Regions from separate parts of the Pseudomonas sp. R1-18 genome, predicted to be linked through region 2. Evidence: predicted binding sites of a transcription regulator. Region 2 holds the regulator's gene; the other holds the start of a gene.

Region 1 (3,412 bases), 690 kb from region 2:
GTGGCGCCAGCATCGATAATCACCGAGCGGCCGACCAGCGAAGAAGCCTGCAGCGCCTGAGACGACTTGTAGCTCGATGCAATCGAGTCGACAGTCGATGTCAGGTTCTGCATGCTCTCCAAGCTGCTGAACTGAGCCAGCTGGGCAACGAACTGCGTGTTGTCCTGCGGGTCCAGCGGGTTCTGGTTTTTCATCTGCGTGACGAGCAACTGCAGAAAAGCATCTTTGCCCAGGGTGCCGGTCGAGTCGGTCGACGTCGGCGTCGGGTTCTGCAGCTTGTTCAGGAAACTCGTCGATACATCGTTTTCAACGGCCATTGGATTCGTCCTTTATCACTGACCGAGGGTCAGGACCTTCTGCATCATGGTCTTTGCGGTGTTCATGATTTCGACGTTGGTCTGGAACGAACGACTGGCGGAAATCATGTCGGCCATTTCTTCCACGACGTTGACGTTGGGGTAGTAGACATACCCGTCCTTGTCAGCCGAAGGATGACTGGGCTCATAGCGCGCTTCGAGGTTGGAGCTGTCTTCGATGATCCCGGTAACCTGGACACCCTGGCCGGCCTGACCCTGCTCCTGAAACAGCGAACCGCCATTGGACTGCTGGCCTTCGAACACGGTGGCGAACACCGGGTGACGGGCGCGGTACGTCTCGTCCATGCTCGACGACACGGTCTCGGCGTTGGCGATGTTACTGGCCGTGGTGTTCAGACGCGTGGTCTGGGCACTCATGGCGCTACCGGCAATGTTGAATACATTGGCGAGTGACATGAATTATTCTCCGCGAAGAGCTGAAACCAGCCCTTTGAACTTGCTGTTGAGCAGCGTGAAACTGGCCTGGAAGCCCATCGCGTTCTCGGTGTAGTTGGCCTGCTCGACTTGCGAGTCGACCGTGTTCTGATCCAGGGACGGCTGGGACGGCGTGCGATACAGCAGGCTGCCATCCTGATTGCCCATGCCTTCAGCTTCGATATGACGGGTGTTGGTCATGTTCAAAGCGAAACGACCGTTCTGGGCCTTGTCGTTTTCGGCGGCCAGCACCGAAGAGAAGTCCAGATCGCGGGCCTTGTAGTTGGGGGTGTCGGCGTTGGAAATGTTGTTGGCCAACACCTCTGCACGCTGCGCCCGAAACCCGAGGGCCTTTTCATGTATGCCTAACGCTTTATCGAAGCTGATGCTCATTTTCGGGAACCTTTACCGGTTGACCTGACTTTCGTATCACTCACATAGCAATCGGCGTGCCAGTTTGTGATACGCAGTGTTTACGGGGCTTTCAGGCCGGTCGACAGTGGCAATGCCAGAAAAGCGGCAAGACATTTCCGCCGGATCGACGTAAAGCGGCAAGGCAGGTGCCGTTTTTTTGCCATTGCCGCCTGCGCATGGCTGGCGCCTTGCGCTCCCTGCGGGAGCCCCAACCGTCTCATGCGTTTATGTGGGAGGCAGCTTGCTGGCGACGAGGTCAATGCATCCGCAGGAGATCAAACTCCAGGATGCTGCCGTCGCGAGCAAGCTCCCTCCCACTAACAGCGGTGTGCCCGACAGAACTGTGGGCTTGCAGGCAAAAAAAGAGACCCGAAGGTCTCTTTTTTTGTCATCCGTGCGGGCCGTTATTTGGCCTTATAGATGATGCCTGGGCTGCACTGGACCATCTGGTAGTGATCCGGCAAACCGTTGAGGGCTTCCGACGCGCCGAGGAACAGGTAGCCGCCCGGCTTGAGCGTGCCGTGGATGCGCAACAGAATGTCCTTCTTTACTTCGGCGGAGAAGTAGATCAGCACGTTGCGGCAGAACACGATGTCGAACTTGCCCAGGCTGGCGTAGCTGTCGAGCAGGTTGAACGAACGGAACTCGACCCGGCTCTTGATCGGCGCCTTGACTGCCCAGCGACCCGGGCTTTTCACATCGAAATAACGTTGCAGGCGGTCAGGTGACAAACCGCGGCCAATCGCCAGGCTGTCGTATTCACCGGTCTTGCAGTTGTTGAGCATCGCGCCGGACAGGTCGGTGGCAACAATCTGTGCGCCGCCCTTCAACTGGCCCGGATTGCTGCGTTCGAATTCGTCGATGGTCATCGACAATGAGTACGGTTCCTGCCCCGACGAGCACGCGGCCGACCAGATGCGCAGGCGCTGGCCCGGACTGGCCTTGATCGACTCAGGCAATACCTTGTTCTTCATGACTTCGAACGGATAGGTATCGCGAAACCACAGGGTTTCGTTGGTCGTCATGGCGTCGACAACCTGCTCACGCAGACCACTGCGCGGCTGGGTCTGAATACGCTGGACCAGCTCACCAAGCGATTTGATGCTCTGTTGTTCCATCAGCTTGTTGAGACGGCTGGAAACCAGGTATTGCTTGTTTTCCCCTAGCAAAATGCCACAGGCTTTTTCCAGAAAGACCCGGAACTGCTCAAAATCCAAATTACCCGTAGACAAGGTGCCGCCTCTCAAATCATGTGAACCACCAGGAGCGGAGCCCCTAGCTGATATCTGCCGCCTTGATCCGCGCTACAACCCTGGCCGCGAGGTCATCGGGTCGAAATTTTGCGAGGAAGTCATCAGCACCGACTTTCTTTACCATCGCCTGGTTGAACACCCCGGAAAGCGAAGTGTGCAAGGTGATGTGCAATTTCTGCATGCGCGGATCATTCCGGATTGCAGCTGTTAGGGTATAGCCATCCATTTCCGGCATTTCAATGTCGGAAATCATCATCAGAAACTCTTCTTCGGGCTTCTTGCCCTCATCGGCCATCTTGCGCAGGTACTCCAGCGCCTGTCGGCCGTCGTTCAACGCCACCACTTCCACACCGACGGTTTCCAGACAACGGCTAACCTGCTTGCGCGCCACCGACGAGTCATCGACTGTCAGTACACGCAACGATACGGCCTTGTGCTGAACCTCTTCGTCGATCACGCCTTGCGACACCTCTTCTGATATAGGCGCCACCTCGGCGAGGATCTTCTCGACGTCGATGATTTCCACCAGCTGGTTATCGACCCGCGTCACCGCGGTCAGATAATGGTCGCGTCCGGTTCCCTTGGGTGGCGGATGAATCTCTTCCCAGTTCATGTTGACGATGCGTTCCACCGAATGCACCAGAAAACCCTGAACCTTGGTGTTGTACTCAGTGATGATCACGAACGAGTTCACCAGCGAGATCATGCCTCTGGAGCCTGTGGCCATCGCCAGGTCCATGATCGGGATGGTGCCGCCGCGAATATTCGCAACGCCGCGCACGATCGGGCTCGACTTGGGCATGATGGTCAGCTTGGGACACTGCAGTACTTCTTTAACCTTGAAAACGTTGATCCCGTAGAGCTGCTTGCCGTCGAGACGGAACAACAGCAGCTCCAGGCGATTCTGTCCAACCAGCTGAGTTCGCTGGTTCACCGAATCCATTACACCTGCCA
Region 2 (3,412 bases):
GCACGTCGCACTGGATATTGCGGGCGCGCACTTCGGCGAGCATCAATGGGAAGCGGGTCAGGTGGCTGGGCAGGTTCCGGGCATCGATGGAGACCGCCAGCAACGGCTCAGCCAGCTCGGTATTGATCAGCGCACGTTCGGCGAGCTCCGGAAGCAGGCCGGCCGGAAGGTTGTCAACGCAGTAGAACCCGCTGTCTTCCAGCACATCGAGCGCCGTGCTCTTGCCGGAGCCTGAGCGGCCACTCACGATGATCATGCGCATGTTCAGTGGCCGTTCTGTACGTCCAGCACCACTTGATAAAGCGTTTCACCGCTTTCGGCACTGCGTAGGCGGTCGCGCACTTCGGCACGGTCCAGCATGCTTGCGATCTGACGCAGCAGCTCCAGGTGTTCATCGGTGGCGGCTTGCGGGACCAGCAGGACAAACAGCAGGTCGACCGGAGCGCCGTCGATGGCATCGAATTCCACAGGTGCATCGAGGTGAATGACTGCGCTCACGGGTGCGGTGCAGTTGGGCAGGCGGCAGTGAGGAATGGCGATGCCATTGCCAAAGCCTGTCGAGCCCAGCTTTTCGCGGGCAACGAGGCTCTCGAAAACGGTTTGCGAATCCATTTGTGGCACTTCACGGCCGATCAGATTGGCAATGGTTTCGAGTACGCGTTTTTTACTGCCACCCGGCACGTTCACGAGAGAACGGCCGGGGGTCAGGATATTTTCAAGTCGGATCATTTGAATGAGAGTTAGCGAGCTGTCGCACCTTTAAGGATGTTCTGCTGCTTTTCCTTATGCTTGAGCAATTGTCTGTCTAGCTTGTCAGTGAGCAGGTCGATGGCTGCATACATGTCGTCGTGTTCAGCATTCGCTACTACTTCCCCTCCGGGAATATGCAACGTGGCCTCAACCTTCTGCTTCAGCTTCTCGACCGTCATGATGACCTGCACATTGGTAATCTTGTCGAAATGCCCCTCCAGCTTCTTGAGCTTGAGCTCCACGTATTCACGCAGGGGCTTGGTCACTTCCAGTTGGTGTCCACTGATGTTGACTTGCATACAGCTTCTCCTTTGCCAGTGCATAAAGAGGTGGGCTGAAGACCCACCGCTGGAACGCTGTGGCGCGGCCTGCATCACATCAGTCGCTTACGCTCGCTCGACGGTGCGATCCCGAGAGATTCACGGTACTTGGCGACTGTGCGGCGGGCTACTTGAATGCCTTGTGCCTCCAGTAAACCAGCGATCTTGCTATCACTCAACGGCTTTTTCTGATTTTCGGCGGCAACCAGTTTTTTGATGATTGCGCGAATCGCCGTGGACGAGCATTCGCCGCCCTCGGAGGTGCTTACGTGGCTGGAGAAGAAGTATTTCAGCTCATAGATACCGCGTGGCGTATGCATGAACTTCTGCGTGGTAACGCGCGAGATCGTCGACTCGTGCATGCCAACCGCCTCGGCGATGTCATGCAGAACGAGCGGCTTCATCGCTTCATCGCCGTATTCAAGGAAGCCGCGCTGATGCTCGACGATCTGAGTGGCAACCTTCATCAGCGTTTCGTTGCGACTCTGCAGGCTCTTAATGAACCAGCGGGCCTCTTGCAGCTGATTGCGCATGAACGTGTTGTCGGCGCTGGTATCGGCGCGACGGACAAAACCTGCGTATTGCGGATTGACTCGCAGGCGCGGAACCGACTCCTGATTGAGCTCAACCAGCCAGCGTTCGTTGTCCTTGCGCACGATCACGTCAGGGATGACGTATTCCGGCTCGGTCGACTCGATCTGCGATCCAGGGCGCGGGTTGAGGCTCTGTACCAGTTCGATCACCTGGCGCAGTTCGTCTTCCTTGAGTTTCATGCGGCGCATGAGCTGCGCGTAGTCACGGCTGCCCAGCAGGTCGATATATTCGGTGACCAGACGCTGCGCTTCGGCGAGCCATGGCGTTTTGCCGGGCAGCTGGCGCAGCTGCAGCGCCAGACACTCGCTCAGGTTGCGGGCACCGATGCCGGCTGGTTCGAACTGCTGGATACGGTGCAGAACGGCTTCGATCTCATCCAGTTCGACATCCAGCTCCGGATCGAAGGAATCGAGGATCTCTTCGAGGGTTTCGTCGAGATACCCCTGATTGTTGATGCAGTCGATCAGGGTGACGGCAATCAGCCGGTCCTTGTCGGACATCGGGGCGACGTTCAGTTGCCAGAGCAGGTGGCTCTGCAGGCTTTCACCGGCCGAAGTGCGGGTGGTGAAATCCCACTCGTCATCGTCGTTGCTCGGCAGACTGCTGGCACTGGTCTGGTAGACGTCTTCCCAGGCGGTATCCACCGGAAGCTCATTGGGGATGCGTTCGCCCCACTCGCCATCCTCCAGATTGTCCACCGTGGATGCGGCGGTTTCCTGATAGGTCGGTTCCTGAACCTCGACGGTGGGCTTTTGATCGATGTTGTCTGCCAGCGGGTCGGAATTGTCGAAGTCGTCGCCTTCTTCCTGGCGTTCCAGCATAGGGTTCGACTCCAGCGCCTCCTGAATCTCCTGCTGGAGGTCCAGGGTCGATAGCTGGAGCAAGCGGATGGCCTGTTGCAGCTGCGGCGTCATCGTCAGCTGCTGGCCCATTCTCAAGACTAGCGATGGTTTCATGGCAGGGGCTTAAACCTTATTCGCCGGCGCACATGCGCCATCCACTACAGGGCGCCGAAGCGCCAACTTAAGCAAATTATATGCCTGAAACCGGAGGCTTTGCCTAGAGCGTCGTGACAAATAAAGCATTGTCAAGCCGGGCCTTAGGCATGAATCGCCTGAGCGGGCGACTCTCGGGATCTTTACAGGCGGAACTCGTGGCCGAGGTAAACCTCTTTCACCAGCTGGTTGGCCAGAATGGTTTGCGCGTCGCCCTCGGCGATCAGCTGTCCATCGTTCACGATGTAGGCTGTTTCGCAGATATCAAGTGTCTCGCGGACATTGTGGTCGGTAATGAGCACACCGATGCCTTTGGCCTTCAGGTGATGGATGATCTGCTTGATGTCGCCAACAGAGATCGGGTCAACGCCTGCGAATGGTTCATCGAGCAGGATGAATTTCGGGGCCGTCGCCAGCGCCCGCGCGATTTCCACCCGACGACGTTCACCACCCGACAGGCTCATGCCCAGGTTGTCGCGAATATGGCTGATATGGAATTCCTGCAGCAGGCTCTCCAGTTCCTTGCGACGAGCAGCCGTGTCGAGTTCCTTGCGGGTTTCAAGGATGGCCATGATGTTGTCGGCCACGGAAAGCTTGCGAAAGATCGAGGCTTCCTGCGGCAGGTAACCGATACCGGCGCGTGCGCGACCGTGCATTGGCTGGTGGCTGACGTCCAGATCATCAATCAGAACGCGGCCCTGATCCGCCTGGACCAGACCGACGATCATGTAGAAGCAGGTCGTCTTGCCGGCA

The links. Region 2 encodes sigma-54, which starts transcription at its own class of promoters, with help from an activator protein. Its sites were predicted from a motif close to ANTGGCATNNANNTTGCTNT; they were not measured.
Region 1: the regulator sigma-54 is predicted to act here: its motif matches at 1,229-1,248, upstream of flgB (flagellar basal body rod protein FlgB).

The regions. Positions count from the first base shown of each region.
Region 1 is NZ_CP071658.1:1,549,405-1,552,816, reverse strand. Features, by position in the region: gene J3P77_RS07260 (flagellar hook assembly protein FlgD) at 1-317, opposite strand, end outside; gene flgC (flagellar basal body rod protein FlgC) at 333-773, opposite strand; gene flgB (flagellar basal body rod protein FlgB) at 777-1,184, opposite strand; gene cheR (protein-glutamate O-methyltransferase CheR) at 1,610-2,437, opposite strand; gene J3P77_RS07240 (chemotaxis protein CheV) at 2,481-3,412, opposite strand, start outside.
Region 2 is NZ_CP071658.1:860,417-863,828, forward strand. Features, by position in the region: gene rapZ (RNase adapter RapZ) at 1-262, opposite strand, end outside; gene ptsN (PTS IIA-like nitrogen regulatory protein PtsN) at 265-729, opposite strand; gene hpf (ribosome hibernation-promoting factor, HPF/YfiA family) at 741-1,049, opposite strand; gene J3P77_RS04000 (RNA polymerase factor sigma-54) at 1,124-2,620, opposite strand; gene lptB (LPS export ABC transporter ATP-binding protein) at 2,803-3,412, opposite strand, start outside.